DNA from 3 places in the Ruegeria sp. CDSA079 genome. Region 1 is predicted to be linked to each of the others. Evidence: riboswitches for the same ligand, from Rfam matches in the RefSeq annotation. Region 1 holds a riboswitch; each other region holds the start of a gene.
What was found. Region 1 has a riboswitch for cobalamin ahead of AC2FJZ_RS01800 (DUF1636 family protein). Riboswitches for the same ligand answer to the same signal wherever they lie in the genome.
Positions count from the first base shown of each region.

Region 1 (7,142 bases):
AATGAAACGTATCCTCGCCTCCCGCGAACTTTTGCTGCTGGTCGCCATCGCATTGGTGCTTGGCATCATCTCAAGCCGCTTCCCGGCGTTCATCACGCTGTCGAATCTGGCTGCCGTCTTCAACGACACCTCGCCGCTGATCCTGCTGGCTATCGGCCAGATGATCGTGATCTTGACGAAGTGCATCGACCTCTCGGTCGCCGCCAACCTCGCGCTGACCGGCATGGTCGTGTCCCTGATCAATATCTCGGCACCAGGTCTGCCGATTATCGTAACGCTGGCCGTGGCCACCGGGTTCGGGGCGTGCCTTGGAATGTTCAACGGTATCCTTGTGTGGAAACTGGACATCCCGCCTATCGTGGTGACGCTTGGCACCATGACCATCTTCCGGGGAACCATCTTCCTTCTGACAGAGGGAAAATGGGTTAACAGCCACGAGATGAGCGACACTTTCAAGGCATTCCCGCGCACCAAGCTTCTTGGCCTTCCGGTGCTAAGCTGGTTTGCCATCGCGGCGGTGATCCTTTTCACCATCGTCATGAGCCGCACCACCCTGGGCCGCGCCTTCTACGCTGCCGGGGGCAACCCCCATGCGGCGACCTATGCCGGGATCAACGTGGGCCGGACCCAGTTCTGGGCCTTCACGATCTCTGGCGCGCTGGCCGGTCTGACCGGCTACCTCTGGGTCTCTCGCTTCGCGGTTGCTTATGTCGATGTTGCTGGGGGATTTGAATTGACCGTCGTGGCCGCCTGCGTCATTGGCGGCGTGTCGATTATGGGTGGCATCGGTTCGGTCCCCGGCGCGCTGCTGGGCGCGCTGTTCCTCGGCATCATTGCCAATGCCCTGCCGGTCGTGAACATCTCTCCCTTTTGGCAGCTGGCCATCTCGGGCGGTGCGATCATCATCGCGGTTGTTCTAAACGCCCAGGCCAACCGGACGAAGGGCCGCGTCATCCTAAAACGCGCGGAGCACGCGACATGACCACGACGACACGCTCGACCCCCGATCGCCTGCGCTCGCCGCTGGAGCGGAACTTAAAAAGCTGGGAAAGCCTGCTGATGCTGGTCGCAATCGGCATCTTCATCGCCAACAGTTTGGCCTCACCCTATTTCCTGAATGCCTGGAATCTCTCCGACGCGACCTTCAACTTCACCGAAAAGGCGATGATCGCCTTTGCCATGGCCCTGCTTATCATCTCTGGCGAAATCGACCTCAGCGTCGCCGCGATCATCGCACTGGCCTCGACCGCCATGGGCGCCGCCGTGCAGGCGGGTGTCGGGACAGAGGGGCTAGTCCTTATCGGTCTGGCCGTCGGTCTGGCCTGTGGGGCGGTAAACGGTTTCCTCGTCACCGGCCTTGGCCTGCCATCCATCGTCGTCACCATCGGCACGATGAGCCTTTTCCGCGGGGTCAGTTTCATCGTGTTGGGCGATCAGGTCTACAAGGGCTATCCAGCCGATTTCGCCTTCTTCGGGCAGGGCTATGTCTGGTGGGTGATTTCCTTCGAATTCGTCCTTTTCGCCATCATTGCGGTGATCTACGCGGTCATCCTGCACATGACCAATTTCGGCCGCGCGGTCTATGCCATCGGAAACAATGCCACCGGGGCGCTGTTTTCGGGCATTCGGGTGGGCCGGGTGAAGTTCACCCTGTTCCTGCTGACGGGCCTGATGTCCGGGGTCGCCGCCGTCTGCCTAACATCCCGCCTCGGCTCGACCCGACCCTCCATCGCCTTCGGGTGGGAACTTGAGATCGTGACCATGGTCGTCCTTGGCGGGGTCAACATCCTCGGCGGCTCCGGCTCCATCCCCGGCGTAGTGATCGCTGCCTTTGTCATGGGGCTTGTGACTTTCGGACTTGGCTTGCTGAACGTGCCCGGTATCGTGATGTCGATTGTTATCGGGGCGTTGCTGATCACGGTCATCGCGCTGCCCCGGCTCTGGTCGATGTGGAGGGGCTGACATGGAAAAATACGCCTTCAAGATGAAGCTCACCCCGGGCTGCAGGGATGAATACAAAAAGCGCCACGATGAGATTTGGCCAGAGCTTGCCACGCTGCTGAAAGACGCGGGCGTGTCTGACTATTCGATCCATCTGGACGAAGAAACGAACATTCTTTTTGGCGTCCTTTGGCGCACCGACGACCACAAAATGGATGCCTTGCCCCGCAACGAGATCATGCAGCGATGGTGGGCGCATATGGCGGACATCATGGAAACCAAGCCCGACAACGAACCCGTGGCGGTGCCGCTGACGCCCGTCTTCCACATGCCATGACCCCCCGGCACGTCGCCGTCATCGACATCGGCAAGACCAACTCCAAGCTTGCGCTGGTCGATGCGACTGACATGTCCGAAGTGGAGGTGCTGACCCGGCCTAACATCGTTCTCGCCGCTCCACCCTATCCGCACTTCGATGTTGAGGCGATCTGGCACTTCCTTCTGGACGGGTTGGAGCAGTTTCAGAAGGCGCACGGCGTAGATGCCATTTCCATCACGACCCACGGGGCGTCTTGTGCCCTGATCGCGCCAGACGGCGCGCTTGCTGCCCCGATCCTCGACTATGAACACACAGGCCCTGATGATCTGGCCGCGGCGTACGACGCCATCCGCCCGGCCTTTGAGGAAACCGGATCGCCAAGGTTGCCGATGGGTCTGAATCTGGGTGCGCAGTTGCATTGGCAATTTGAGCAGGACCCCGCGCTTCGCGAACGCACCGCCGCCATTGTTACCTATCCGCAGTACTGGGGACATCGCCTGACAGGAGTGCCGGCCAGCGACGTGTCGTCCCTTGGTTGTCACACGGATCTGTGGAAACCGTCCAAGGCGCACTATTCTTCGTTGGTCGAACGGTTGGGCATATCTGAAAAAATGGCGCCCGCACGCAAATCTGCGGAGGTTCTCGGACCCGTGTTGCCGCAGGTCGCATCGCAAACCGGCCTGCGCTTTGACACGCTGGTGCACTGCGGCATCCACGATTCAAACGCATCGCTTTTGCCTCATGTACTGACCCGAACCGGGCCGTTTTCCGTCGTTTCGACCGGGACATGGGTCATTGCCATGACCATCGGCGGCGAAGAAGTAACTCTGGAACCTTCGCGCGACACGCTTCTTAACGTCAACGCACTGGGTGCCCCGGTACCCTCCGCCCGTTTCATGGGGGGACGCGAGTTCGAGTTAGCGATGAACGGTCAAACCACTCAATGTGCAGAGCAATTCCTTGACCTGGTCGCGAAAGACGGCCCCATGCTCTTGCCCGCAATGGTCCCGGACAGCGGACCGTTTCAGGGGCAAAAACACAGCTGGATGGGGTCAGAGCCTTTGCCCGGAACCCAGGAACGCGCGGCGGCGGTGAGTTTTTACCTCGGATTGATGACCGCGGAATGCCTGTCGCTGACCGGACACAAGGGCCCTATTATCGTCGAAGGTCCATTTGCCAGGAACAAAGGCTTCGCCAGTATGCTCGCCGCGGCGACAAACTGCAGGGTCGACGCGACCGTCACCGCAACAGGAACGAGCCAGGGAGCCGCCCTCTTGGCAACAGGCGCACTCCCCGAGCGCGCGGCCTTCGACGTCGAAACCTATTTTCACAAGACCGACGTGAGCTACCAACGTTACGCGAACAGTTGGCACAGAGCCGCAAAAGCAGGCCTGGAACCACGCCCATAGGATACCCTAAAAACCTGCACGGAACTCCGATAGCAGACATTGGGGACCAGCGTGAAACTGAACGGAATGGGCTCGATGCCGCTGTTCTCTGCGGTGCGCCCTGACTGGCTGAAAGAGCACTAACCGGTCATTGCGATGTGAACTGGCTACTGCGGTTGCATTCGGCAGCGACAAGCCCCAATCCCGACATTCACAAGCCAGTTTGCAGTTTCCGATTTGCGCTGCAGAGATACCTCTGAGGGGGCCATGGCTGGATGCGGATTTGCATTATCTTGAGGGCAACGTAGCCCTCTCCAAGAAAAACCTGAGTGAGAGTCAAACGGACAAAAACCGCCAGTATCGTGGGGCACGCACAGGTCAATGTCGCTCTGGGGATGGCAAAGGATACTCGGTCTTGAACAATCGCAAGACCGGGCGGCCCTTTGCCACCAATAACAACCGGCGTTCAGTGCCCGATCCGGTTTTGCGGGACGACCTCATACCCAGGTTCTTCAGGCTCATCATCCAGCATTTCGGGTGGAAATCCCGGCGCGCGGATGTCCAGGCCGGTGGCCTCTTCCAATCGTTTGATGATGTTTGGCGACAACTCGCGTTCGCCATACCTTGCGATGGCGTCCTCGAAGATCTTGATCATGACCGGGTTCATCTCAAGCGGCACACCGGCGCGGTCCGCGACCTCCTGAAACAGACCTATATCCTTTTTCACCAAATCCATTGTGAACGAAATATCGCGGGATCCATTCAGGATGACCTGGCTTTCGGTTTCATGCACAAAGGACGTGCCGGAAGAGATTTTGATGGCCTCGTAGGTCGTGCCCAGATCCATACCTGCTGCCTTGGCAGTCACCAGTGCTTCGGCACAGGTGATCAGATTGGCTGTGGCCAGATAGTTGGTCAGCACCTTCAGAACCGAGGCAGAGCCCAGTTCACCGGTATGCAAAACACGCCGCCCCATGGTGGTCAGAAACGGTAGAATCCGTTCGAATGTTTCGCGGTCACATCCCGCGAAGATCGAGATATTGCCAGTGGCTGCCCGATGACATCCGCCTGAAACCGGGCAATCCACCGCCGCGCCACCGCGTTCGATTACCTCAGCGCCAAGACGCTTGACCTCGGCTTCGTCGGTGGTCGACATCTCCATCCAGATCTTGCCGGGGCCAACCTCGGGCAGCATCTCCTGCATCACGGCGTCCGAGGCTGCAGGCGACGGCAGGCAGGTGATGACCGCATCACAGTCCCGCATCAACTGAGCCGGACCCTCTGCTGCCTTTGCGCCTTGGGCGACAAACTCGGTCACCAGATCCGCGTTCAGATCATGCACCGTCAGATCAATACCATTTCGCAGCAAGGATCCTGACAGCTTGCCGCCGACATTTCCCAACCCGATAAATCCAACTTTCATATGTCGCCTCTCCCTGTTGGCATGTGCCCGTCATGCGATCACGGATTTATGCGACCATTCATGCCGCCCAACGACAACCGCAGGTCGCTTTTCGCACCCTTCCCCAGATGTTACGCGTAACGCGCTTGACAAGCGGGTCAGCGGTGCCGCATGTCCCTTTCGTTGGTGTCTGCAACAGCAGATGAAAAGGGAATGCGTCAACGGGTTGTCCGCCAAACGCAGCCGCCCCCGCGACCGTGACCGGAGAGGGTGCCCAATGCCACTGGCCAAGGCCGGGAAGGCGGGACATCCGACAGAGGACCCTGACGAACCGGGCCTCTGACATCCGCAAGCCGGGAGACCTGCCAGCACCCGAAGTTGAAACCGGGCGGGGTGTTCCGGTGTCGGGTCCATGTTGCAACACGTGGCCCGCTTGAAACCCCGTCCCCCGCGAAGAGGATTTGGGGGGATGAGAGATACGACTGAGACCGCACCGGTCGAGCTGCTGGTCTGTACGACCTGCCGCCGCGGTCAGGCTGTTGAGGATGATGCGCAGCGCCCCGGCACATTGCTGCACCAGGCCTTGGAACAGGCCGAATTGCCCGACGGCATTACCCTGAAACCTGTCGAGTGCCTTTCGAATTGTGATCAGGGCTGTTCCATAGTGCTGCGCGGTGGCCCGGATCGCTGGACCTTTGTTTATGAGAACCTGAATGAGGTTGATCATGTCGATGTCATCATCGACGGCGTCACAAAGTATCTGGCCACCCAAGACGGCTTGGTCAAATGGCGCGAGCGCCCCGAACATTTCCGCAAAAACTGCGCCTCGCGCATTCCCCCGATTGGAGCCTGACATGTCGAACCTTGAAAAACTGCCCGTCACCGTGATCACCGGATTTCTGGGCTCGGGCAAGACGACGCTGGTCAAACACCTGATGCAGAACCCACAGGGCAAGCGTCTGGCCGTGGTCGTCAACGAGTTCGGCGATGTGGGTGTCGATGGCGACATCCTGAAATCCTGTGCCATCCCGGACTGTCCGGCGGAAAACATCATGGAACTGGCAAACGGCTGCATCTGCTGCACCGTGGCCGACGATTTCATCCCAACCATCGAAGCTCTGATGGCGCTGGAGCCGCGCCCTGAGCATATCCTGATCGAAACCTCGGGCCTCGCTCTGCCCAAACCGTTGCTCAAAGCCTTCGACTGGCCCGATATTCGCTCGAAAATCACCGTGGATGGCGTGATCGCTCTGGCCGATGCCGAAGCCGTCGCCGCCGGTCGGTTTGCGCCGAATGTCGAAGCCGTGGATGCTCAGCGCATGGCCGACGACTCGATCGACCACGAAACGCCACTGTCCGAAGTGTTCGAGGATCAGATTTCCTGCGCCGACATCATCCTGCTGACGAAACCCGATCTGGCGGGCCCCGAGGGCGTGGCCAAGGCCAAAGAAGTCATCGCCGCCGAAGCGCCGCGCCCCCTGCCCGTGGTTGAGGTTGCCGAAGGCGTTGTGGATGTCCGCGTCGTGCTGGGTCTGGAATCCGCTGCCGAGGATGACATGGATGCCCGCCCGTCGCATCACGACGGTCACCATGATCACGAACACGACGATTTTGAAAGCATCATCGTCGAACTGCCAGAACAGACCGACCCGGCCGCGCTGGTCACCAATATCGAACGCTTGGCGACCGAGTTGAACATCTTGCGCGTCAAGGGTTACGCTGCCGTCCAAGGCAAACCCATGCGCCTTCTCGTTCAAGCCGTCGGTGCGCGCGTTCGTCACCAGTATGACCGTCCGTGGGAACCGGGTGAAGAGCGCCGCTCGCGTCTGGTGGTCATTGCCGAGCATGACGACATCAAAGAGGCTGAAATCCGCGAGATCCTCGCGGGCGTCACCGAGGCCGCCGAGTAACCCATGCACGTCGTCTTCCGCGAAAGCCATGGGCTCGAGGAAACCGAGACCCCAACCGATCTGGGCCAAAGCCCGGCGGATCTGGTTGTCTTGTCCTTCTCGGACAGTGACCTCGGCGCTTTCGCGGCGGGATGGCATCGCGGTGGCGGGTCCGAGGGGCGGATGCCGACGCTTCGACTGGC
Region 1 is NZ_JBXWQF010000001.1:366,821-373,962, reverse strand. It holds gene AC2FJZ_RS01830 (sugar ABC transporter ATP-binding protein) at 1-5, shown strand, start outside; gene AC2FJZ_RS01825 (ABC transporter permease) at 2-982, shown strand; gene AC2FJZ_RS01820 (ABC transporter permease) at 979-1,962, shown strand; gene rhaM (L-rhamnose mutarotase) at 1,964-2,278, shown strand; gene AC2FJZ_RS01810 (FGGY-family carbohydrate kinase) at 2,275-3,669, shown strand; gene AC2FJZ_RS01805 (NAD(P)-dependent oxidoreductase) at 4,115-5,071, opposite strand; cobalamin riboswitch at 5,218-5,434, shown strand; gene AC2FJZ_RS01800 (DUF1636 family protein) at 5,520-5,903, shown strand; gene cobW (cobalamin biosynthesis protein CobW) at 5,905-6,960, shown strand; gene cobN (cobaltochelatase subunit CobN) at 6,964-7,142, shown strand, end outside.

Region 2 (7,142 bases), on a different contig from region 1:
GGGGCCGAGGCCGGGCAGCTTGGCCATCAGTTCGATCAAATTGTCTATGTCGTTGTTGGAACTCAATCCGCACGCTCCTGCAAATGGGCCGGGCAAGCGGGCCCGGCCTCTGGGTCGTCAGGAGTGTCTATCAGAACGGCAGCTTGATGTCTGCGGGCAAGCCCATGCCTTCGGTCAGTTTTGCCATTTCCTCCTGAGAACGCTCAGTCGCTTTGGATTGGGCATCCTTGATCGCGGCCAGGATCAGGTCTTCGACCACTTCCTTGTCGTCGCCGTTAAAAATGGACGGGTCGATGTCCAGACCTTTCAGGTCGCCCTTGGCCGTTGCAGTTGCCTTGACCAAGCCAGCCCCAGATTCACCGACAACCATCATGTTGTTCAGCTCTTCCTGCATTTCGGTCATTTTCGTTTGCAGATCCTGCGCGGATTTCATCATCTTGGCCATGTCGCCCAGACCGCCAAGCCCGCCGAGTCCTTTCAGCATTGGTATTCTCCTGTGTCTCTGTTTGGGTTCTAGATACGGGCCGCAGCCGCGTGGCACAAGAGTTGTCCCGCCGGTCGGAGAGCCCTTTGGCATGACCGATGACTCGAAGCGGGCGCGGGAGGGATGGTTTTTCAAACCACACGAACTGCGTTTAAACCATCAGACTCGGTTACAGAGCTACAAATAGATTTCAGCGTTCTTGGATGGTTGTAGTCCCAGGGACGGCCACGATGCATCGTTGCGCGTTCATCCCAGATCAGAACGTCTCCGACTGACCATTGGTGCGAATAGACATATTCGGGCTGCGTGCAGAACGCGATGGCTTCGTCCAGCAGGATCTGGCTTTCTTCATGCCCCATTCCTTCGATGGCAAAGGCGTGCGAGGCGATGAACAAAGCTTCTTCTCCGGTCACTGGATTTGGCCAGATTGCGCGCCATGGGCGATCCGGCCATCGCGTCATTTTCGGCAGCGCAGCGAGGTCGGCTGAAATCTTTGATCGGGAATGTGACAACCGATGCCAGATGATGGCATCCTTGAGGGCGGATTTCAGATGATCTGGCATATCCGCCCAAGCGGCACGCGTCGACGCGAGTTCTGTTTCACCGCCGGATGGAGGTACGACTTTCGCAGTTAGCATGTTGATCAGCGCTGGCGTCGGCAGGAACGTGCTGTCCGTGTGCCACAACATGTTGGCCTGCAAGTCCAACAGGCGCAAATCGTCTCTCGCACTCAGTCCATCCTTAGTCTTGTTTGTCAGCTCGGGAAGCTGAAACTCAATATCGCGACCCGCTGCCATGGCTTCCCGGTTTTCCAATGGCCCAAAAAGTTCGGCAAGGCGCATGTGATCCGCGTCAGATATCGATTGCGCAGGAAACAAGAGCGCAGAATGGGTTTCGAACGCTTGCCGAATTTCCGGAAAATAACGCTGTTTGGTGACGTCGCGCAGATCCAGGTCGTGAACGACCAATCCGAAACGTGGGTGCAGTGGTGACGTTCGCATGCAATCCCTCCCTAACATCATGGAAGGGTGTAATCGTTTGAAGTGTCAATCTGCTTCGTTTGCGACACGGGATCGAGCGCTTTTGGGTCAGTCTTCCTCGAACGGGTCCCATTCATCTTCGACTTCGGGAAGCGCTTCGGTTTCGACTTGGGCAGCGCGTTGCTCTGGCGTCTCGATTTTTGTGATCTTTGCCTTGGGAAATTGAGCAAGCACAGCCTGAACCAGAGGGTGTTGTTCGGCTTCGGCTTTCAGGGCTAGCTCGGCCTCGTCCCGTATTTCCGCAATTGTCGGTGCATCCCCGTTCGAGACTATCGACACAGCCCACCGGTTTCCGGTCCAGCGTTGCAGGGCAGAACCCAACCGGGGCGCAAGGTCGGCCGGTGCCTGCGCGGCAGGGGTGAATTCGATCCGACCGGGTTGATAAGACACCAGCCGCACGCCGTTTTCCACTTCGACCAGAAGCTTCACGTCGCGGTTGGCACGGATCAGTTCGACCACATGCTCAAAGGTCGGATACCGGGCCAGGGCCGTCTGGACATCCTGTGCCAATGCGGCAACGGGCGCGCCGATTGGGCCGCGTGGGGGCGCTGCGTATGCAGGTGCCGCGGCCGCGCTGGCCTGTAAAGGCACTGCGCCCTGCCGAGACACCGAAGCGCCGCCACCAGGTCCACCAGCCGGAGGTGGCGGGGCATCCTGCAACCGTTTGATTAATTCTTCAGGGCTGGGCAGATCGGCCACATGGGTCAGGCGGATAACGGCCATCTCAGCGGCCATCATGGCATTGGGCGCGGCAGAGACTTCTTCTAGCGCCTTCAGCAGCATCTGCCACATTCGGGTCAGGACACGCATCGGCAGGGCCTCTGCCATGTGCTGGCCACGGCTCCGTTCATCCGGCGAAACAGTCGGGTCTTCGGCGGCGTCGGGCGTGATCTTTACGACGGACACCCAATGCGTGATTTCGGCCAGATCGCGCAAGACGGCCAACGGGTCTGCGCCTTCTGCGTATTGTCCGCTCAGTTCCGTCAGCGCGCCAGCGGCATCGCCACGCAGGATCATGTCCATCAGGTCCAGAACGCGGCCACGGTCCGCAAGTCCCAGCATTGCGCGGACCTGTTCGGCCGTGGTTTCACCCGCCCCATGCGAAATTGCCTGATCCAGCAGCGAGGTTGCATCCCTTGCCGATCCTTCTGCTGCGCGGGTGATCAGCGCCAGAGCATCTTCGGCGATCTGAGCGTTTTCGGCAGCCGCGATCTTTTGCAGAAGGCCGATCATGTCCTCTGGTTCGATCCGGCGCAAATCAAAGCGCTGACAGCGGGACAGAACCGTGACAGGCACTTTGCGGATTTCGGTGGTTGCGAAGATGAATTTCACATGTTCAGGCGGTTCCTCAAGCGTCTTGAGCAGCGCGTTGAAGGCGCTGGTCGAGAGCATGTGAACCTCGTCGATAATGTAGATTTTGTAACGTGCGCTGGCGGCGCGATAGCGGACACTGTCGATGATCTCGCGGATGTCGTTCACACCGGTTCGGCTGGCGGCGTCCATCTCCATCACATCGACATGGCGGCCTTCCATGATCGCCACGCAATGTTCGCATTGGCCGCAAGGTTCGGTCGTTGGGCTGCCAGCGCCGTCGGGACCGATGCAGTTCATACCCTTGGCGATGATCCGCGCGGTGGTGGTTTTACCGGTGCCGCGAATGCCGGTCATGATGAAAGCCTGCGCAATCCGGTCCGCTTCGAATGCGTTTTTCAGGGTGCGCACCATGGCATCCTGGCCCACCAGATCGGCAAAGGTTTCCGGGCGATATTTGCGGGCGAGAACCTGATAGGCGGGGCTGGGAGTGTCGGTCATGTTTTCTCGGTCGGATTCGGGGCTTCGGCACAGCGTAGTGGCCGCTGTCGTTTACGTCCACAGCATGGCGCGATGATTTTTGATTTAGAAACCGGCCGGTTTCGCACTAAGCTGTTCCAACAGATTTAAAGACTCATATTTGTAACGAGTTCTGGGTGGAGGACACAGGTTCATGTCGCAGCTGGTTATCTATGCTTTGCAAGTCGCAGGGGGAACGCTTGCCCTGACGTCGATGCCCGGACGCGGTGGTGATTACGGGGGTGATCTTGAAACGATTGCGGCATGGAAGCCGGGGCTTGTTGTTTCAATGACAACGGATGTCGAGCTGCTTCAGCATGGGGCGCAGGATTTCGGCAGCGATATCCAAAGCCGCGCGAGCCGATGGGTGCATCTGCCGATCGAAGACTTTGGTGCACCTACTGCAGCAGTTGAAGAGGCATGGCCCGGCGTCAGCGCCGCCGCCCGGCACGCCCTGGCTGGAGGAGGCCGGGTGCTGGTGCATTGTCGGGGCGGCTGCGGCAGGTCGGGGATGGTTGTCCTGAGGCTGATGGTCGAATGCGGCGAGCGGGCAGACAAGGCCCTTGAGCGTTTGCGGGTGTTGCGTCCCTGTGCAGTGGAAACAGATGCCCAACTGGCCTGGGCGGCACGGGAATTTCAGACTCAGGTCGTGTAGTCTTAGGCCGAAAGATGTTCAGGCGCGTGCACGGGTTTGCGGGGCCGCAGCGTTATAACCTCGATCATCGCGCAGGGTGGGTCTGCAATGAGGCCGGATGGCAAGGTGGTGAACGTATTCCCAAAGATCAGATCGGCGTACGCGTTCAGGTCCTCGGGCTGAACTTCAGACTGTGTGCCGCAAAAGATGCGAATTCTGTCTGATTGAGCTCGAATGGTTGCGTGGCACCCTTCCGCGCAATGCGCCAATTCACTGCCGCCATCAAACTCGAATTCGTCGCCTGTGGCCGCTGTGGCCTGAGTCATAGCCTCGGAAACCGAGCGCGCAAGTCGCGCCAAGGCGGGGCAGGTTTTGCCTGTCCGCTGACATACCGTTGCGCTGTATTCATGTGTCTTTGTCTTCCAGATCATCCTGCGCCCTCCGCGCGTGTTGGACAGGAAGATCGGGTCAGGTGGGACGGCAAAGTGCAGTCAGGACCTGCCCGGACACCCCGCCCGAGTTTCGGTTTCAATTCCGATGGCAGGTCTCCTGACTTGCGGGTCTTGGCTTTGCCGACCTTCCCAGCCCTGGGGGCCAGTGGTGTTTTGGCATCGCTCACCGCTTACAGTTGCGGGGGCAGTCGCGGATTTGGTTTGCACCCGAATGACCAGGCTGAACCGCACCGTGTTCCCTTTTCATCCCGACCCCTTGTGGGGGACAGGAACCATCACACAACCGCTAGCGTCTGACCCGGTGCCGAGTCAAGCTGATCTTTTCGCCCGACGTTTGGTCATGCTGGATGGGTGGAAAGTTCCCGCGTAGAGTCTTCACCATTGAAGGTAAGCAAGTAAATTTTCAGCGCAGGGTCAGGGATCATGTTGGACACAGAGCAGGCGGTTTTGACCGAAGATTTCCTCTTTCCGTCCGGGTCGACGACCCTATCAGCGCGGCTGTACCGACTGATCACAGAACCCGAGACCGTGGTTGTTCTGAACAGCGCAACAGGCGTGCCGCGCGACTATTATCGCCACTTCGCACGTTGGCTGGCTGCAGAGCGAGGCATGGCGTGCCTGACATATGACTACCGGGATTTTGGGCATTCTCTGACCGGCCGTATGAAGGATGCACGTGCGACAATGGCGGATTGGGCTTTGATCGACATGCCAGCGGCGCGGGCGGAAATGCGCAGGCGCTATCCTGATGCGCAGCAGTGGACCATTGGTCATTCGATAGGTGCGATGCTGGGGCCGGTTCAGCCGGATATTGATCTGATCGATCGAATGATTTCCGTGTGTTCGGGGCTAGTGACCCTGAGTGATCACCCGTGGCCTTATCGAGGATTGGCCGGTGTGTTCTGGTATGGGCACGCGCCATTGCTGGTAAAAGCGCTGGGCTATCTGCCGGGAAAGGCAATCGGGTTTGGCGCGGACTTGCCGGCCTCGGTCTACTGGCAATGGCGCAAATGGTGCACGGCACCTTTGAGTTATGTGCCTGAAATCGGACAATACCTTCCGGAGACGCGTTGGGACGGCTCTCGTACACCCGTGGACTTGTTCACTTTCGAAGACGACCAGATGGTCCCGCCAGAAGCGGTCTGGCGGCTTGCCGACCTTTATGGCACCGAGGCTAAGCGGCACCTGCTTAGGTCTGATGATTTCGGATTGCCGGAGATTGGCCATATCGGAGCATTTGCCCGGCGCAATGCGGCAGTATGGCCGCGCCTGATCGCTTGACCAGGCGCGGCACACGAATTGACGTACACCTTCCAGCTATCGCCCTTTGCGCAGTTTTTGTTCCTGCATGACACCCCGCACCATCTTACCAAACGCTTTGTCCCGCGCCCGGGATTGGGCGACAGTTTCCGAGTTGCGCTGATCTTCGCGCCGAAGTTTTCGCCAACGATCCAAGCGGGCAGGATCAAGCACGCCTTGGTTGATTGCCTGCTGTACCGCGCAGCCTGGCTCGGAGTCGTGCTGACAATCTGAAAAGCGGCAGTTCAGGCCAAGTTCGGTGAGGTCTGAAAAAACTTCGTCGATACCGTCCTGAGCGTCCAGCAAGCGCAAAGCGCGCATTCCAGGCGTGTCGATCAGCCAGCCGCCGTTGCGCATCCGATGTAATGCGCGTGCCGTAGTTGTGTGCCGACCGCGAGCGTCGTCCTCTCGAATACCTGACGTGGCAAGATCTTGATCGGTCAAGGCGTTGGACAGTGTCGTCTTGCCAACACCTGACGACCCAACCAGCGCGCCCGTCTGGCCTTTAGGACACCAGGACAGAACCGTTTCAATTTCCGCTGGGTCCAGTGCGTTGATTGCCAGAACTGTCAGATACGGGTCCAGGGCCTGCACCTGTCCTGAGAAACGCTTGGGGTCATTAGATTTGTCAGCCTTTGTCAGGACAATGACTGGGTAACATCCTGCTTGATGCGCAAGCGCCAGATAACGCTCTAGCCGGGGCGGGTTGAAATCTGCGTTGCACGAACTGACGATGAACAGCACATCGACATTGGCTGCGATCAGTTGCGTTGCAGCACCTGTACCTGCAGCTCGTCGTTGCAGTAGGCTGCGCCGGTCGAGCAGATGGTGAACGCGTTTGTCGTTGTCAGTGAGAACCCAGTCTCCGACGGCATAGCTACCGGTCGATTGATCAGGGGTCAGCAGTGGAAATTCGCCCTCTGGGTTCAGCCCGATTAGGCGGTCCCGATGAACAGAAGCGATGCGAAAAGGCGTGCACGAAGGATGAGCCGCGTGTTGCGCGGCAAAATGAGAGGACCATCCCAGGTCCGAAAGAGAAGAATGCATTGGTCTGCCTGTTGTCAGAAACAGCAATCCCAACGGATGGCGATCGCGCATCCCCGGGTCATGTGTTCAGGCAGTCGGCTGGTATTGTGAGATCAGAACCGTACTGCCCGAAGGGTTTTTGTTACAATCATAAAGCCCTCCTGCGGCTAACGTTCATGAAGTGAGAGGTTGGACATCGACCCAAGCGGGGCTCGTTGTGGCTGCTTCCTTCCGGACCTGACCAGGTTGGCGAGGCGCTCGCCCGCGCCAACCTCTCGACTCTGGATATAGGGAAGGCAGAGGAAAAAGACAACCCGTCAGAACGTCAGATGGATACGCTCGAATCCTGTGTCATCGGGGCTGAGCACCTTGGGATC
Region 2 is NZ_JBXWQF010000013.1:54,528-61,669, forward strand. It holds gene recR (recombination mediator RecR) at 1-66, opposite strand, end outside; gene AC2FJZ_RS14600 (YbaB/EbfC family nucleoid-associated protein) at 131-484, opposite strand; gene AC2FJZ_RS14605 (TauD/TfdA dioxygenase family protein) at 616-1,485, opposite strand; gene AC2FJZ_RS14610 (DNA polymerase III subunit gamma/tau) at 1,573-3,336, opposite strand; gene AC2FJZ_RS14615 (protein-tyrosine phosphatase family protein) at 3,509-4,009, shown strand; gene AC2FJZ_RS14620 (hypothetical protein) at 4,012-4,419, opposite strand; cobalamin riboswitch at 4,511-4,732, opposite strand; gene AC2FJZ_RS14625 (alpha/beta hydrolase family protein) at 4,864-5,721, shown strand; gene rsgA (ribosome small subunit-dependent GTPase A) at 5,758-6,786, opposite strand; RNA gene ffs (signal recognition particle sRNA small type) at 6,945-7,043, opposite strand; gene AC2FJZ_RS14640 (bifunctional 2',3'-cyclic-nucleotide 2'-phosphodiesterase/3'-nucleotidase) at 7,083-7,142, opposite strand, start outside.
Region 2: it holds a riboswitch for cobalamin, as region 1 does, so the genes downstream of both, AC2FJZ_RS14620 (hypothetical protein) here and AC2FJZ_RS01800 (DUF1636 family protein) in region 1, are expected to answer to the same signal.

Region 3 (7,142 bases), on a different contig from region 1:
CCCTTTGCAGCAATCGGCGCAGATCTGTCCAGTTTCCTACATGTTCGAAACCGGCCAGAGCAATGTCGGAATGACTGATCAATCGCTCTCCGTCGAACAGGAACACCGCGTCGAACAAAGAGGTGTTAGAAAAAAGGCCAAAGGTCTGGTCCCGCAGCGTACGGCGCGGCAAGAGCCATTGAACCGCAAAGCAACCTGATACAACGCTGATCGCGGCCAGAATGATCCAATCGGCCATCAAATTCCCCAAAGCAGACCCAAGCCCGATTGGACTATGGGTAAGATTGGTTAATGGTCTCTTAACTCACACCTGAATGCGCTTGTTTGAACCCGATGGAACTGGGGTATCGCCCTTTTGTGCATCAATCAGGTTGCGCGGCCACGACACTTTGACGATGGCGCCTTTGCGGTCCGGGTCGTCGGTCAGGTGTTGATAGGGGTCCGAGCCATTGGCGAATTCCAATTCGGCTCCGCTGCGCTCCAGCAAGGTTTTGGCGATGAACAGGCCAAGGCCCATACCTTCGTATTCAGGGCGGGTTTTCTGATCCGTTTCCGCCCGCCTGCGCCGCATAAAGGGATCACCGATGCGTCCGATCATATGCGACGGATATCCACGCCCGTCGTCCATGATGCTGACGGTGATCCTGCTGTCGGTCCATTCGGCCTCGACCCAGACATTGGCCCGCGCAAAATCCACAGCGTTCTGGATCAGATTGCGCAACCCGTGAATGATTTCGGGTTTTCGCAGGATCGAAGGCTGCTGCACATCCCCGTCCTGCACCGGACCTTCCGAGAAATGAACCTCTTTGCCACGTCCCACATGCGGTTCGGCGGCTTCGTTCACCACGGTCGACAGTGGCGCCTGCCGCAAGTGCAGGTCATCTTTACCGGCCCGTCCCATATCACGCAGAATATCGCGGCAGCGGTCGGCCTGCTCTCGGATCAGCGCGGCATCTTCTATCAGATCCGGGCGATCATCCAGTTCTTCGATCAATTCCGCGCTGGTCAGTTTTATGGTTGCCAACGGAGTGCCCAACTCATGCGCGGCGGCGGCAACAACGCCGCCCAGGTCGGTCAGCTTCTGTTCGCGCGCCAACGCCATATGCGTTGCAGCCAATGCTTCGGACATGGACTGAACCTCAGAGCTGACGCGGTGGGAGTAGGCTCCGATAAAAACGATAGCGATGACGATTGCGGCCCAATTGCCGAACAGCAGAATATCCGGAATATCCAGAACCAGCCCCAGATTGGTGCGCAGTGGCAGGTGAAACTCGGCCAGCAGCGTGGTCAGAACAATCGCCACAGCCCCAACGATCAGGGTCGACCGGGTGCTCATGACATTGGCAGAAATTGTAACTGGCCCCAACAGAAGCAGCGCAAACGGATTGTTCAAGCCCCCCGTCAGATACAGCAGTATCGACAGCTGCAGCAGATCAAACAGGACCATCAGGAAATTTTCAAACTCGGTCAGGCGCTTGTTCTGCGGGAACAACAAAATGGCCGTAAAATTGCTCATGACCGAAATGCCGATGGCCAGATAGCACAGGCCCAGATGCAGCTGCACGTCATAATATTGCTGGGCAACGGTGATGGCAGTGAACTGGCCGATGATGGCCACCCATCGCAACAGGATCAGGGTGCGCAGGCGAATCCAGCTGCTCCGTTCCTGGCCGCGCCAAAAAGTCTGATTGGATTCTGCCATTGGTTCTTTATGTCCTGTTGCAAAGGCTGATCATCTTGATAGGTGTCCCGGCCGAAGCGATCAACAACCCCCTTGCGACCGGAAAACTGAAATGACCCGTCTATACGCAATTCTTGCAGCTGTTGTACTGGTAATTGGCCTTGGGGCCATGTGGCTTCTGACGCGTGGTGGCGGCTCTGGCGATCAGTTCGCGCAGTGCCGGTCCAGCCAGATCGCCGGAGGAACCGCAACAATCGGCGGACCCTTTGAGCTGGTCAATGGCAAGGGTGAGACGGTCACTGACGCAGACGTGATCACTGAACCGACGCTGGTTTATTTCGGTTATACGTTCTGCCCCGATGTCTGCCCTTTCGACATGTCGCGCAACGCCGAGGCCGTCGATATTCTGGCTGAACGCGGGCAATCGGTGACGCCGCTGTTCATCTCAATTGATCCGGATCGCGACACGCCCGAAGTGATGGCCGACTATGCATTCAACCTCGGCGGCAAAACCATCGCGCTGACCGGCTCACCCGAGCAGGTGAAAGCAGCCAGCAAAGCCTACAAGACCTATTACAAGGCCCATGACAAAAGCGACGAGTTTTATTTGGTCGATCATTCCACCTTCACCTATCTGGTTACGCCCGAGCACGGTTTTCTTGAGTTTTTCAAGCGCGATGACACGGCCGAGCAGATGGCGGACAAGGTTGGGTGCTTTCTTGATCAGGCCGCATCGTGACAAGGTTGTTTGACCTTTGTTCCTGCGCTGCTATTACTCATACCCAAGCCAAAGGCATGAAATAACGGAAAGACCTAACATATGGCAGACAGTTCTCAGCTTGATATCGGCCCTGACAAGTCCCTGCTTTTGGTAGATGATGACGAGCCGTTTCTGAGACGTCTGGCCAAGGCGATGGAAAAGCGCGGATTCGAAGTTGAAACCGCCGGTTCCGTTGCCGCAGGCCGCGCCATTTCTACCGCCCGCCCGCCCGCTTACGCGGTTGTGGATTTGCGGCTGGAAGACGGCAACGGGTTGGATGTTGTCGAAGTGCTGCGGGAAAAGCGCCCCGACAGCCGGGTTGTTGTTCTGACCGGATATGGCGCGATTGCCACTGCCGTAGCGGCCGTCAAGATCGGTGCAACCGATTATCTGTCCAAACCCGCCGATGCCACCGACATCACCAATGCGCTGCTGGCCAAGGGCGACGAACTGCCGCCACCGCCGGAAAACCCCATGAGTGCGGATCGCGTGCGCTGGGAGCATATTCAGCGGGTCTACGAACTGTGTGACCGGAACGTGTCGGAGACCGCACGCCGGCTGAACATGCATCGCCGGACTTTGCAGCGTATTTTGGCGAAGCGAAGCCCGCGGTGACGAGTGGCGAATTGGTTTCAATCTGAACCAAGATTCTGCTCTGAGGTCACGGATTAAGTCTGCTTTGCGGGGCAAAGCGGATTTTCATATTCACCAACCTAATTTCCGCTTCATCTGCCGCTGGCAAATGCCTAAGCGCCGCAATCAAGCCTTGCTCCGAACCTTAGCTTGTGTAGTGTAGCGACGATGGTGACCTTCGAGAGGAGGTCTTAATTGGGAACCGGGTAAAAGCCCGGACTGCCCCCGCAACTGTAAGTAGTCATAGTTTTCAAGGCTACGAGTCAGGATACCAACCATCTTTACGCAACCGCCGGAATTCTCTGGCCCTTTTTCTGCGTCGGGTGGACGCGAAAGGAACTCTACTATGCATATCGAACCTGGCGTCGTTGACGGCGCGAAAATGGCCCTCGCCTATGGGACGGCTGCTGCCGCTGCGGGCTATTCCTTGAAAGTGATCAATGATGATCTCCAAACCCACTCCGCCGTCTCATTTGGCGTTCGGTCTGTCATTGCCGCTTTTGGGGTGTTCATCTTCTTTGAAATCTTGCCACACTTCGCTGTTGGAATCTCCGAAGTGCACATAATCCTTGGTACGACACTGTTTTTGCTGCTTGGTTCCGGGCCTGCGGCCCTCGGTCTTGCAGGCGGTTTGGCGATCCAGGGTTTTCTTTTCGCCCCAACTGATTTGCCAATGTATTTTGTGAACATCTCCACTCTGCTGTTCCCGCTCTTTGCAGTGGACGCGCTGGCAAAGAAAGTTATTCCATCGACGACTGCATATGTCGATCTGCGGTACTTGGACGTACTAAAGATGTCAGCGGTCTATCAGGGTGGTGTTGTGGCTTGGGTGGCTTTCTGGGCGATTTACGGTCAAGGCTTCGGCAGCGAGAACCTTACGGCTGTAACCAGCTTTGGCGTGGCGTATCTGCTAGTCATTCTGATCGAACCGTTGGCCGATCTGGCAGCTCTGGCGGGTGCGAAAAGCTTGCGTGATCTGACCGACAAAGGCGTGTTCACCAACCGTTTGCATAACGCAGCCACTTAGGCGTGAAATTGACGATCTGTGGTGCTCTTCGTGCCACAGATCACCCTAGACGGTATTGATGAAATCACCTCGCAACATCGTCAACACAGTCAATCGTTACCCCGCATCATCTCGGTAGCTTGGGTGCAATCCGGACATTGGTTGAAATTGGTTTTCTATAGAAAAGCTATCAACGCCGCATGTCGTTCCATATACGCCTCTCGCACCTTGACCGGCGTACGCAGCGTAATCCTCAACCCCTCCATCACCGCCTTATCCGGGCGACCGAAGAACTTGGTCGCCTCTGGCTCAGAGAATCCCGCGATTTGGGTGGCCTCCATCCAGGCGCTGATCTTGTCGGCTTTCTTGATCTGTCGTTTGATCGTCTTCGGCACTTCAGCAGGCAACCCGAAGCGGATATGGATCGCCGCCGCCAACCGGTCATCCAGAGCGCCATAGTCCGGGCCTACAGCGGATTTGACGGGTGAGATCATATCGCCGATCACATATTCCGGTGCGTCATGTAACAGGGCTGCCAATCGCCATTTAGCGGGGGCTTTGGGGGCGATGCGGCCAAAAATCTCTTCAACCAGCAGAGAATGTTCGGCTACGGAATAGGCGAATTCACCGTTTGTCTGCCCGTTCCAGCGGGCCACAAAGGCCAGCCCATGCGCGATATCTTCGATCTCGATATCGACCGGGGTTGGGTCCAACAGGTCCAGCCTGCGGCCTGACAGCATCCTCTGCCATGCTCGGGGTTGTGTTGCCATTTTGCCATGCCTTGTGAAGTCGAACACATTAAAATCGTAATTTTATGGTATGATCTACCTGTCAGGATCACTTGCTGCCAACGTTTTCTTGAGCATTCGTGCTTTGAAACAACATCATCCGATCCCGACATAAAAACCGAGGGGGGCACATGCTTCTCCCGGTGTGCTCCTCTCACAAGCGAAACGCGAAATGAAAGGAGTTTGTCATGTTCAAACGTTTGTTCGCCCTTGCATTGACCTTTGGTATGGCTGCTACAGCCCCGCCCGCCTTTGCCAAGAATTGCGCAGAGCGCGACGATATTATCGCCAAATTGCAGGAAAACTACGCCGAGGAATTGGCCTTTGGCGGTCTGCAAAAAACGCGCGGCGCGCATTCGGTGATGGAGGTCTGGACCTCAAAAGAAACCGGAAGTTATACCGTACTGGTCACCAATGCGAACGGCATTAGTTGTATTGTTGCCGTCGGCACAGATTTTTTCGAAGCGATACCAAAAGTAAAAATTGAAGGCACCCCAAGCTGACAGCGGCCTATACCCTTCGATCTGAAGTCATCGACATTGCCACCTGCCCCAAGGAATGCTAGTGGCAGCCGGGACTGAGTTTAACCGGAAAAATGGAGCGCCTGATGGCCGGGGACTATATCGTTAAGGACATTTCACTGGCCGGGTTCGGTCGCAAGGAATTGGATATTGCTGAAACCGAAATGCCGGGCCTGATGTCCCTGCGTGCGGAATACGGCGAAAGCAAGCCTTTGTCTGGTGCACGCATCGTTGGATCGCTGCACATGACAATCCAGACAGCTGTTCTGATCGAAACGCTGGTTGCGCTGGGCGCGGATGTGCGCTGGGCATCGTGCAACATCTTCTCGACCCAGGACCACGCGGCGGCAGCAATTGCCGAGGCTGGCATTCCTGTCTTCGCCATCAAAGGCCAGACGCTGGAAGAGCATTGGGATTATCTGGACAAATCCTTCCTGTTCGCAGACGGGCCAAACATGATCCTGGATGATGGCGGCGACGCGACGCTGTACATCCTGCTGGGTGCCCGCGCGGAAGCGGGCGAAGACATTATCCCTGTACCCGGGTCGGAAGAAGAAGAGGTGATCAAAAAGCAGATCGCCAAGCGTATGGCCGCGTCTCCGGGCTGGTTCACCAAGATGCGTGACCAGATTCAGGGCGTGTCCGAGGAAACAACTACTGGCGTGAACCGCCTGTATCAGCTGGTTAAGGACGGTCAACTGCCCTTCCCGGCGATCAACGTGAACGACAGCGTCACCAAGTCGAAATTCGACAACAAATACGGCTGTAAGGAATCGCTGGTCGATGGTATCCGCCGCGCCACCGACACCATGATGGCCGGTAAGGTTGCCGTGGTTTGCGGTTACGGCGATGTGGGCAAAGGTTCGGCCGCTTCGCTGCGCGGCGCGGGTGCCCGTGTGAAAGTCACCGAAGTTGATCCGATCTGCGCGCTGCAAGCCGCGATGGACGGTTTTGAAGTGACCCTGCTGGAAGACGAAGTCGCCAACGCGGATATCTTCATCACTACGACCGGCAACAAGGACGTGATCCGCATCGAGCACATGCGTGCGATGAAGGACATGGCCATCGTCGGCAACATTGGTCACTTTGACAATGAAATCCAGGTCGCCAGCCTGAAAAACCACAAATGGACCAACATCAAGGAACAGGTGGACATGATCGAACTGCCCTCGGGCAACCGCATCATCCTGCTGTCCGAAGGCCGTCTGCTGAACCTCGGCAACGCCACCGGGCACCCCTCGTTCGTGATGTCGGCTTCGTTCACCAACCAGGTTCTGGCGCAAATCGAGCTGTTCACCAAGGGTGATCAGTACGAAAACGACGTCTATATCCTGCCCAAGCATCTGGATGAAAAAGTGGCCCGACTGCATCTGGATCGCATCGGTGTAAAGCTGACCCAGATGGATGCGGATCAGGCCGCTTATATCGGTGTGAAGCCGGAAGGTCCGTACAAGCCGGAACATTACCGCTACTAAGCGCTGTAATACGATGACGCAGACCTCTGGACGCCGCCGATTTCTGTATTCGGCGGCGTCTTTCATTTTCAGGCTGGCGGTCGTGGCGATCCTGCTGGGCGGAGGAGGATGGTGGCTGTTGGCACATCCCAAGACGCCAGTGCCTATTCATTGGAATCCGTTGCGCGATCTGGAAATCAGCGCACCGGTGACGCCGGTCACAAAGTGGCAGTTGAAGCGCGCACTGGCGGATGAGGGGCAGTGCCGGGCTGCCTTGGCAGAGGCCGGTGTTCTTTTCT
Region 3 is NZ_JBXWQF010000011.1:122,249-129,390, forward strand. It holds gene AC2FJZ_RS13515 (PAS-domain containing protein) at 1-238, opposite strand, end outside; gene regB (sensor histidine kinase RegB) at 305-1,702, opposite strand; gene AC2FJZ_RS13525 (SCO family protein) at 1,794-2,420, shown strand; gene AC2FJZ_RS13530 (ActR/PrrA/RegA family redox response regulator transcription factor) at 2,502-3,056, shown strand; cobalamin riboswitch at 3,227-3,368, shown strand; gene AC2FJZ_RS13535 (energy-coupling factor ABC transporter permease) at 3,421-4,101, shown strand; gene AC2FJZ_RS13540 (HD domain-containing protein) at 4,257-4,850, opposite strand; gene AC2FJZ_RS13545 (hypothetical protein) at 5,057-5,371, shown strand; gene ahcY (adenosylhomocysteinase) at 5,476-6,864, shown strand; gene AC2FJZ_RS13555 (extensin-like domain-containing protein) at 6,878-7,142, shown strand, end outside.
Region 3: it holds a riboswitch for cobalamin, as region 1 does, so the genes downstream of both, AC2FJZ_RS13535 (energy-coupling factor ABC transporter permease) here and AC2FJZ_RS01800 (DUF1636 family protein) in region 1, are expected to answer to the same signal.